2 regions of the Micromonospora yongxingensis genome follow, and region 1 is predicted to be linked to the other one. Evidence: riboswitches for the same ligand, from Rfam matches in the RefSeq annotation. Region 1 holds a riboswitch; the other holds the start of a gene.
What was found. A riboswitch is a leader RNA that binds a small molecule or an ion and turns the genes downstream of it on or off. The one in region 1 is predicted to bind S-adenosylmethionine.
Positions count from the first base shown of each region.

Region 2: linked by a shared signal. The riboswitch ahead of ACTWLT_RS17185 (hypothetical protein) and the one ahead of ACTWLT_RS01370 (aminotransferase class V-fold PLP-dependent enzyme) in region 1 are both predicted to bind S-adenosylmethionine.

Region 1 covers NZ_JBQXEO010000001.1:293,763-298,758, forward strand. Annotated here, with positions in the region: gene ACTWLT_RS01365 (FUSC family protein) at 65-1,300, shown strand; gene ACTWLT_RS01370 (aminotransferase class V-fold PLP-dependent enzyme) at 1,321-2,586, opposite strand; SAM riboswitch class IV at 2,633-2,753, opposite strand; gene ACTWLT_RS01375 (PrsW family intramembrane metalloprotease) at 2,776-4,257, shown strand; gene ACTWLT_RS01380 (hypothetical protein) at 4,270-4,437, opposite strand; gene ACTWLT_RS01385 (GroES family chaperonin) at 4,531-4,869, opposite strand; gene ACTWLT_RS01390 (AI-2E family transporter) at 4,975-4,996, shown strand, end outside.
Region 2 covers NZ_JBQXEO010000013.1:1,265-6,260, forward strand. Annotated here, with positions in the region: gene ACTWLT_RS17175 (hypothetical protein) at 334-1,221, shown strand; gene ACTWLT_RS17180 (TRM11 family SAM-dependent methyltransferase) at 1,214-2,218, shown strand; gene ACTWLT_RS17185 (hypothetical protein) at 2,169-2,771, opposite strand; SAM riboswitch class IV at 2,799-2,919, opposite strand; gene ACTWLT_RS17190 (oxidoreductase) at 3,278-4,117, opposite strand; gene ACTWLT_RS17195 (TetR/AcrR family transcriptional regulator) at 4,913-4,996, opposite strand, start outside.

The DNA of each region.
Region 1 (4,996 bases):
GGATTCAGCGGCCCCGGCACGGGTAGTCGCGCCCATGGCTGTGGCCCGGGACAAGCGACCTCCGATGGTGCGGCGTACCCCGCTGCGCGAAGGACTGGTGGACGTCGACGGCGCCCGGATCGCGGAGGCCACCGAGGAACTGCGGCACCGCGGCCGAGCCACCCTGCACGACCGGCTGCACCGGGTGCGGATGGCTGGCGGGCTGGCCGTGCAGGCCGGGCTGGCGGCCGGGCTGGCGTACTTCATCTCGCACCGGCTGCTCGGCAACCCGCAGCCGGTGTTCGCGCCGATCTCCGCGGTCGGCACGCTGGCCGCGTCGGTCGGCCAGCGGTTCCGACGGACCGTGGAACTCATCGTCGGGGTGGGCATCGGGGTGGCCATCGGCGACCTCCTGATCTACCTGCTCGGCACCGGGGCGTGGCAGCTCGGCCTGGTGGTGACGGTCGCGATCCTGCTCACGATCTTCGCCGGGGCCAGCGTGGCCATCGTCATCCAGGCGGCGGCCACGGCGGTGCTGATCGTCACGCTGAGCCCGTCGACCCAGAACCTGGAGATCCCACGCTTCGTGGACGCGTTCCTCGGCGGTGGGATCGCGCTGCTGGTGACTGCGGTGCTGCTGCCACTGAACCCGCTCCGGGTGATCAATCGCGCCGCCCGGCCGGCGCTGGACCTGCTCGCCGCCCAACTCGACATGACCGCCGACGGGCTGCGCAAACGGGACCGCGCCACCGTCCAGCGGGCGCTCGAGCGGCTGCGCGACAACAAGGAGGAGCTGGCCACACTGGCCGAGGCGATCGAGGGCGCCAAGGAGACCGCGACCCTCTCCCCGGCCCGCTGGCACCGGCGGGACGAACTGACCCACTACGCGGAGGCCGCCGAGCCGATCGACCGGGCCATGCGCAACAGCGGCACGCTGATCCGCCGGTCCGTCACGCTGATCGAGGACGAGGAACCGGTGCCGGACCCGATGCCGGACGGGATCGGCCACCTCGCCGAATCGGTCCGGCTGCTCAAGCAGGAGTTCGCCGCGGGCGAGGAGCCGGAGAAGGCCCGGGAACGGTCGTTGCGGGCGGTCAGCGAGGCCGGCCGGGCGTACGGCGCCGGGGTCGGCTTCTCGGGCAGCGTGGTGATCGCCCAGATCCGGACCACGGCCAGTGACCTGCTGGTGGCCTCCGGAATCGAACAGGAGGAGGCGAACCGGTGGATCCGCACCGCCTTCGGGGAGCAGGAGCGGCCGATGGGTGAACCGGCCGAGCCGGGCGAGGGGCCGAAGCCCCCCACCGCTCCGCCGGTCGGCTGACCGGGGCGCGTCGTGCCGGCCTAGCCCAACGCGGCGAGCGCGGCGAGCAGCCGGTCCACCTGGGCCTGGGTGCTGCCCAGGCCGAGGCTGGCGCGCAGCGCGGTGGGCGGCAGGTCCCGCCGGCCGGTACGCCCCGCCGCCTCGCTGAGCAGCCGCCGGGCCAGCGGGTGGGCGCAGAACAGCCCGTCCCGCACCCCGATCCGGTGCTCGGCGGCCAGCCGGGCGGCCACCTCGGCGGAGTCCCACCCGGCGACCACGAACGAGACGATGCCGACCCGGGGCGCGTCCGGGCCGAAGGTGCGCAGTTCCACCACGTGCGGCAGGGCGGCGAGGCCCGTGCGCAGCCGTGCCAGCAGCGCCTGCTCGTGGGCGGCCAGCGCGGCGCGGTCCGCGTCGTCCAGTGCTGCGCACACCGCGGCCAGCGCCACCGCGCCGACCAGGTTGGGGGTGCCGCCCTCGTGCCGTGCCGGCCCGGTCGCCCAGGTCACGTCGTGGGTGGCCGGCCCGACGTGGCTGGTGGCACCCCCACCCGCCAGGTACGGAGGCGCGGCGTCCAGCCAGTCCGCCCGGCCGATCAGCACGCCGGCGCCGAACGGCGCGTACAGCTTGTGGCCGGAGACGGCCACGTAGTCCACGTCGAGCGCGAGCAGGTCGACCGGGGCGTGCGGGGCGAGCTGCGCGGCGTCCAGGGCGATCCGTGCCCCGTGCCGGTGGGCCACCCGGGCCAGTTCGGTGACCGGCCACCGCTCGCCGGTCACGTTGCTCGCTCCGGTCACCGCGACCAGCACCGGCTGCGCCGGGTTGCTGTCCCGGCGCAGCTCGGTGAGGGCGGCGGCGAGGGCGCGTACCGCCCCGGCGGGGTCGCTGGGCACCGGCAGCCGGACCGAGCCGCGCGGCCAGGGCAGCAGGTTGGCGTGGTGCTCGCCGGCGAAGGTGACCACCGTCGTGCCGGCCGGCACCGCCCGGGCCAGCAGGTTGAGCGCGTCGGTGGTGTTGCGGGTGAAGATCACGTGATCGTCGGCGCGGGCGCCGAAGAAGTCGCCCACCGTCTGCCGGGCACGCTCGTAGGCCAGCGTGCAGTGCCGGGACAGCGCACCCGCACCGCGATGGACGCTGGCGTACCAGGGCAGCAGTTCGGCCACCGCGTCGGCGGCGGCCCGCGCGCACGGCGCGCTGGCCGCGTAGTCGAGGTTGATCTCGCCCGGCACGCCGAGCACGTCGAGCGGCGCCGGCGCGGACGCGACGGCGGACGGGATGGGAAGCGAGGGTGCGAGGGTGACGGACACGCCGGAACCTCCGGGGTCAGGGACCCCGGGTCTGGTGTCGGGACGGGGTCCGCGCTTGCCCAGCACGCCGATCGGGCTGGGCCCGGTCATCACCCGGGGCACCCCACCGCGAACTCGACGAGGGTTGCCGGCCAGCAAGCCGGGGCTTGACGCTGGCGCTCGTGACCTGCTGGCAGCATAGCGCTGCCGATGCGACCGAACCAGCCGGCGGCGGATGGCTACGCTGACCGCATGGCCGACACCCCGCCCGGTGCACCCCTGCCGTCGTCGCCGCCTACGCCCGCGGCTCCGTCCGCCGGCGAGGCGCCCCGGATGCCGCTGCGCCGACTGGGCTGGCGGCGGTTCCTGGTGCTGGCCGGGGTGGTGCTCTTCATCGCCGCGTGCGCGGTCTTCATGGTCTTCACGCTCGGCCAGTCGCTCGGCGTACGGGCGCTGCTGATCGGGGTGGTCGCCGCCATCCTGCCGGTGCCGGTGCTGGTCGCCTGCTTCCTCTGGCTGGACCGCTACGAGCCGGAGCCGCTGAAGTACCTCATCTTCTGCTTCGCCTGGGGAGCGTTCGTCTCCACCGCCGCCTCGCTCACGGTGAACGAGTTCGCCGCCGCGCGGTTCGACGACTGGGGGCTGCCGGCCGCCCTCACCGGCGTGCTGGTGGCGCCGTTCATCGAGGAGCTGACCAAGGCCCTCGGCCCGATCCTGCTGCTGGTGTTCCGTCGCCGTGAGTGGTCCGGGATCACCGACGGCCTGGTCTACTGCGGGCTCTCCGCGGTCGGCTTCGCCATGGTGGAGAACATCCTCTACCTGGGCGGGTACGGCTACGCCGCCGGTGCCGACCGGTACGGCCCGGCCACCGGCACCCAGCAGGTCATCGCCATCTTCATCGTCCGGATCCTGCTGTTCGGGTTCGCCCACCCGCTCTTCACCTCGATGACCGGTGTGGGCCTGGGTGTCGCGGCCCGGACGGCCGACCGTCGGGTCCGTGTGCTCGCTCCGGTCGCCGGCCTGCTGCTTGCGATGATGTTGCACGGCACCTGGAACCTGCTGCCCACGCTGACCCAGGCCACCGGCGAAGCGGTGATCATGCTGTACGGCTTCCTGGGCCTGATGGTGCCGGTGTTCTTCGGGATGGTGGGGCTGGCGGTGTGGCTGCGTGCGTGGGAGGGGCGGCTCACCGAGCGGACGCTGCCGGACTACGTGCGCGCCGGCTGGCTGAGCCCGCCCGAGGTGGCCTCGCTGAGCAGCCTGGGCCGTCGGCACGCGGCCCGTACCTGGGCGCGCCGGGTGGCCGGGGACGCCGGGGTGCGGGCGATGCGGGGGTACCAGTTCGCCGCCACCCGGTTGGCCCTGCTGCGCGACGGGACGCTGCGCGGCCTGGACCGCAAGCCGGCCGACCTGGAGCGGACGGCCCGCGAGGAGCGGGAGCTGCTGGAGGCGATCACCTCGTACCGGTCGTTCTTCGTGGGTCGGGACCCGCAGGCTCCGGTCGGCGTCTGGGACGGCAGTCGCTACCACCTGCGCTTCCCGGACGGTTCCCAGCGTCCGGTGGCCGCGCCGGACGAGCCGGTGGTGCCGATCCCGGTGGTGCTGGCCGCGCCGCCGCCCCCCGTGGGGTACGCGCCGTCCGGCTGGCAGGGCCTGCGGCCGGCGGCGCCCTGGCCGCCCGGTCAACCCTGACGCGCCGGCGGCTCAGGTCATCAGGGTGGTGAGGAAGTCACCGAGGCCCTGGGCCATGGCGACCAGCGCCGCGCCGATCGCCTTGAACATCTGCGCGGCGCCGTCCGGCCGGAACGCCATGAAGTAGATCAGGAACGCGACGCTGCCCCAGGCCAACAGCTTCTTCACGAATACCGGCATCGTCCCTCCCCAGGGCCACGGTCGCCGGATGGCTTCCCGTCGTGCGCCGGGACAAACGGGCGTGCCGCCGGGGGCGGGTGGCCGGGGGAGCTGTCAGAGGTAGAGGCCGGTGGAGTCGTTCTCGATGCGCTCGGCGGCCACGGCGTGCACGTCGCGCTCCCGCAGCAGCACGTATCCGCGGCCGTGCAGCTCGACCTCGGAGCGGTCGTCCGGGTCGAAGAGCACCCGGTCGCCGGAGACGATGGCGCGGACGTTCGGCCCCACCCCGACGGCGGTGGCCCAGGCGAGGCGCTTGCCGACGGCGGCGGTGGCCGGGATGACGATGCCTGCGGTGGAGCGGCGCTCGCCTTCGCTGCCCTCCATGCGTACCAGCACCCGGTCGTGCAGCAGGCGGATCGGCAGGCCGGCGTCGAGATCCTGGTCGGCGGTCACGCCGGAGACGCTACCGTGTCGGCGGCGGCCGTCCGCCTGTGGTTACGCGCGAGGTGACCCGGGCAATGTGTGGCGGAACTGCCCTACGGTGTCGGAGACGGACGTATGCTGTCCGACCTGTCGCCGT
Region 2 (4,996 bases), on a different contig from region 1:
TGTCGGTCACGGCGACACCCCGGCCACGGACCGCGGCTGGCAGTGACACCGTCCCGGATGACACGACGCCGCGGCGCTGTCCTCGCCGACATGGCATGACAGCGCGCGCGCCGCGCGGGCATCTGTCACGGAGCGGGCCACGCTCTGTCAGTGCCGGCCACGCCGGTGCGGCGCTGCTCTGACAGCACCGGGGCGACCGACGTCGCGGACCGCGACAGTGCTCCGCAGACGGCACTGTCAGTCCTCTGTCAGATCGAGGGGTCTCCGCTAGAGCTGACAAGCGCCGGTTTGAGGATGTCAGCGCACCACGGCGCGGCGCGGAGCCGACACCACATGAGCGAGCACACGCCGCACCGCCCCGACCCTGCCCGCCCGGCCGACCCGCACGATGTCGACCCGACCCTGATCGACCTGATCGCCGGCGACCCGCCGGTGCCGGTCACCGTGTGGCGCACCGCCCGTACCGAGACCGACGCCGGCCGCAGCGTCGGCGCCCGACTGGCCTACCGGCTCGTGGCCGCCTACAGCCGCCCCGGTGAGGTGGTCGTCGACCTTACCGGCGACCACGCCCTGGCAGCCGTCTGCCGCACGGGCGGCCGCCGGCACCACCCGGGCTGGTTCACCGACGCGTCCAGCCTGATCATCGGACCCGCCACTCCGCCGGGCCGCCCCGACCCAGCCACCCTCTCCCACGACGGCGACCTGCCGGACATGAGCGCCTGGTTCGGTGACGACCTCACCGACACCGACCTGCCCAGCGCCACGGCCCCCGCCGCACCCAATTCCGCATCCCTGGCTGAGGCGACCAGCCTGGTCGTAGCCAGCTGGCCCCTCGACCCCACCGACACGACCAACCGGATCCGGCTGGCGTGGCTACTGACCGCCTGCGCCAGGCTGCTGTGCCCCGGCGGCTGCCTCGTCCTCGTCGTCACCGTCCCCACCACCAGTTCCCAGCCCGAGGACTTCACCCCGGTCGCCACCGCCGCCGCGTCGGTCGGCCTGGGCTACCTGCAGCACATCGTCGCCGTCGCTGCGGACACCGACGGCGACGCGTTCGTCTACCACCTCACCGACGAGGAACTGCTCACCCTCGCCCAGCAGGCCGGCGAGCAGGACTGGGCGGTGTCGCACCTGCGGGTGCACGCCGACCTGCTCGTCTTCAGCCAGCACCACATCTCCGCACCCCACGCCCGGCGGAAGGGTGGTGGCAACCGTGGCTGAGTATTCCCACCACTCCGGCCCGGACGAGCCGATCCCGACCGGCGCCGCCAGCGGACAGCATCGCACCTACGAGGGCCGCCACCGAGCCGACGGCGAACGGCACATTGACGGTCTGTCGGTGTGGGCCACCGCCCAACAGACAGGTCCGGTGCAACGCCGCGGCCGGTACGTGGCCGAGTCCGTCAAGCACCCTGCCCGGATGCTCCCAGCGATCGCCGCCCACGCCGTGCACGCCTACACCCAGCCCGGCGACCTCGTGCTCGACCCAATGTGCGGGATCGGCACGACCCTCGTCGAGACCGTGCACGCCGGCCGCGACGCCATCGGCGTGGAGTACGAATCTCGCTGGTCCGACATCGCTGATGCGAACATCAGCCACGCCCACACCCAGGGCGCCACCGGCCGCGGCTCCGTCCTTCGCGGTGACGCCACCCGGCTGCGGTCCCTGCTACCGGCCGCACTCACCGGACAGGTCGCCCTCGTGGTCACCTCACCGCCGTACGGGCCTACCGTCCACGGCCTTGTCCGGCCCGGCATCGACGGGGTGGCGAAGTTCGACAACGCCTACAACGACGGCACCGACAAGGGCAACCTCGCGTACCGCGACCTCACCGGCCTCACCGACGGGTTCGCGCAGATCCTCGCCGGCTGCGCCGACCTGCTGCGCCCCGGCGGCACCGTGGTGGTCACCGCCCGGCCGTGGCGCAAAAACGGTCAGCTTGTCGACCTGCCCTCCGCCGTCATCGCCGCCGGCGTCCGCGCGGGCCTGGTACCGACCGAGCGGTGCGTGGCCCTCCTGGCGGCAGTCCGCGACGGGCAGCTCGTTGCCCGACCGTCGTTCTTCCAACTCCAAGCCGTACGGAAGGCACGCGCTGCCGGTAGCCCGCTGCACCTGATCACCCACGAGGATGTCCTGATCTTCACAAAGGTCCTGCCCGGACCGGCGATCAACGAGCGGTGGACAGGAACTCGGTCTGGGCCTGCCGGAGGCTGCTGAGGTCGTGGGGGACCGGCATGACGCCGTAGCGGTCGAAAGCGTCGACGCTCGCTCCGAGCGAGGGCGGCCATCTTCGCTGCCACTCGGTCAGCGGCACGCTCGAAGCGGCCACGCGAAGTGGCTCGGCGAGCCGGTCGAACTCCACCTGCTGCCACTCGCGCAGCCCGTTGCAACGCCGCACGGAGGCCACCAGCGAGGCGGCGACCTCGGTGGTCGTGGCCGTCTGCGGCTGGACCACGTCGCCGTTCATGAGCGAGTGCCGGCCCAGCGGCAGTGCGGCGCGGTGGCCGTACCGTTCCCCGACGACCTGCGAGACGTGTCGGCAGGTTTCGCAGGCCAGCCACGACCACCGGGTTCGGGTGGTCACCGTGTCTCGGACGCACAACACGCACAGGTCGAGGTCACTTGAGATGTCCTGCCCCTGCCACTGCTGCTCCCACTCCGGCGTACGCGGCTGGCAGCGGCACCGCTGCCCGCGCGGCGCGCCATCGCGGAGGTGCCCGCAGGCCAGGCAGACCGCGAAAGCAGCCAGGTCCAGCTCTCCGAATGGCACGGTGAACTCGCCTTCCGGTGCCCGAGGCACCCGCTCTTGCCGTACCGCAGCTTGCGGCCGGCCTGGTCTTCCCCCGGAGGCACCGTGCGCGGGTGGCGCGGTTGCCGGGTCAGCAAGCCGGGAGGCTTGACGCTGACCACTCTTGACGCCCAGGAGCATAAAGATCAGCGATGTCGAGAGCAACCCGGGCAACACATGACGGAGACCTGAGCCGACGGCGGTCGGCGATGGCCGAACTATCCGTCGGCGGTGATTCGGAGCCGGGCAAGCAGGTCGGCGACTTCCCGGGTCAGCTCATGATCTGGGGTACGCCAACCGCGCCACCGGGTCATCCAAACCCAGAGGCCGACCGCGTTGTGGGGCATGGTCAGGCGCTCGGCGTTCCTGCGGCCGGACGTACAGAGCACGTCCGGCCGCAGGAACGCGGAAACCTAGACCGGGAGTCCGACAACCCCGGCCCGGCAGTAGGAATCAAGCCGGCCAGGCTCAGCCACACGCACAGCGTGTCAGGACGCTGCGGTCGACCGGCTCAGCTCTTCCCAAGCGGTCAGGTCGGCTAGACGCGATTCGAGCTCGGCGCGGAGCCCGTCGACCGCGTCACCACCCAGCGCGAGTCGAAGGGGCGGATTGTCGCTGTCAACCGCGGTGACAATGGCAGCCGCGGCCTTGGCGGGGTCGCCTTCCTCGGAGCCTTGCATCGCGTTGACGTAGCTGCGGAACGCCCCGGCGGTCCCACTGTAGGCGTCGATGACCGATGACTCGGTCTTGTTGCTGTTGATCTGGGTGCGGAATGATCCCGGTTCCACCATCAGGACTCGCACCCCAAGTGGGGCGACTTCTCCCGCCAGTGTCTGTGACAAGCCTTCCAGGGCGAACTTTCCGGCATGGTAGGCCCCGAAGGCATGGAAGCTTGTCTGTCCACCCATCGAGCTCATCTGCACGATCGTTCCGCTGCCCCGCTCGCGCATACTTGGCAGTACAGCCTTCGTTGTCTCGGCGGCGCCGAAGAACAGAACCTCCATCTGCTCGCGCAGCTGTTGCATGGTGATTTCCTCGACGGCGCCCATCATGAGGAATCCGGCGTTGTTGACAAGGACGTCGATCCGGCCGAATAGTGCCAGCGTCGACTTTACCGCGACCTGAATCGAGTCGGGATCGGTGACGTCCAGAGCGCAGGTGCTGACCTGCCCGTTGCCGAGATCGGCAAGGTCTTGAAGAGTTTCGGGACGGCGCGCTGTCGCCATCACCCGGTCACCCGCCGCCACTGCGGCGCGCACAATCTCACGGCCGAAACCGCTTGAGCATCCTGTAATAAGCCACACGCGGCCCTGGGTCTGATCTGTCATGTCTTTGCTTCCTGATCGGTGCCGGTTCTCTGTAACTGCTTGCGAGAACCATCCTCACCACCGGCGCGCGGATCGTCCAACACTCGCTTCCTGTAGCAGTTACAGGCTGCTCCTGTGACCCCCACTGAGCTGGGTAAAGTGCGCTACTTTCTTGCCCTGGCACGCGCAATAGGTCTCATATTGGCGGCTGCCCTGGTGATTCCCCCAGCGCGCCGCCCGTTCCCGACGCCCGCAGCGCTGGATCGCGCCGAGCAGGTCGTCGCAACCATGGGACAAGCCGTACGTGGCGAGGTCGGCTAACCCGGAGTCCCATGGCGACCGACGCCCACCTCACCCTGACGCGCTTTCGACGAGGCGCCGATTTCATGGCAATGGAAAGCGACAACAGGATCAGACTGTGGCTGCGACAGCAAAAGGTTGTTGGACGCGGCAGACCTCTTTGAGGAGCATTTGTTGTGCCGGCCGCTGGACGGTTCAGGATGCCAAGGGGCGAGGCATGACGACCGAGAACTCCGGTTCGTGCCGGCTAATCAACTTGATGCCGGACACCGGGCCGGCGGGCCCCCGCGAAGGCTGCGCCAGCCACATGCGCGACGGTTGGTGGTGCCAGGCAACTGCGCCCTGGGCGTCGACACGGTCGACGGGCCGCACGCCCAATTCGAATCCGCAGGCCGACCCCATTGCCAAGAGCGCCTGCGGGGACAGGGCCCTGGCGTTCACCCGCCGCCAACAGCGTCGGGGCGGGTCGCCGCCGAGGTGTCCGCGCGGCTGCGCCTCCTCGGGCGCGGGCGAGGGTCAGGCTCTGCCGAGGCCGTTGAGGAACGTGTCCACGACGACGTCGGCCGCCTGCGGGGGCGCCAGGTCGGGGAACTGATGGGC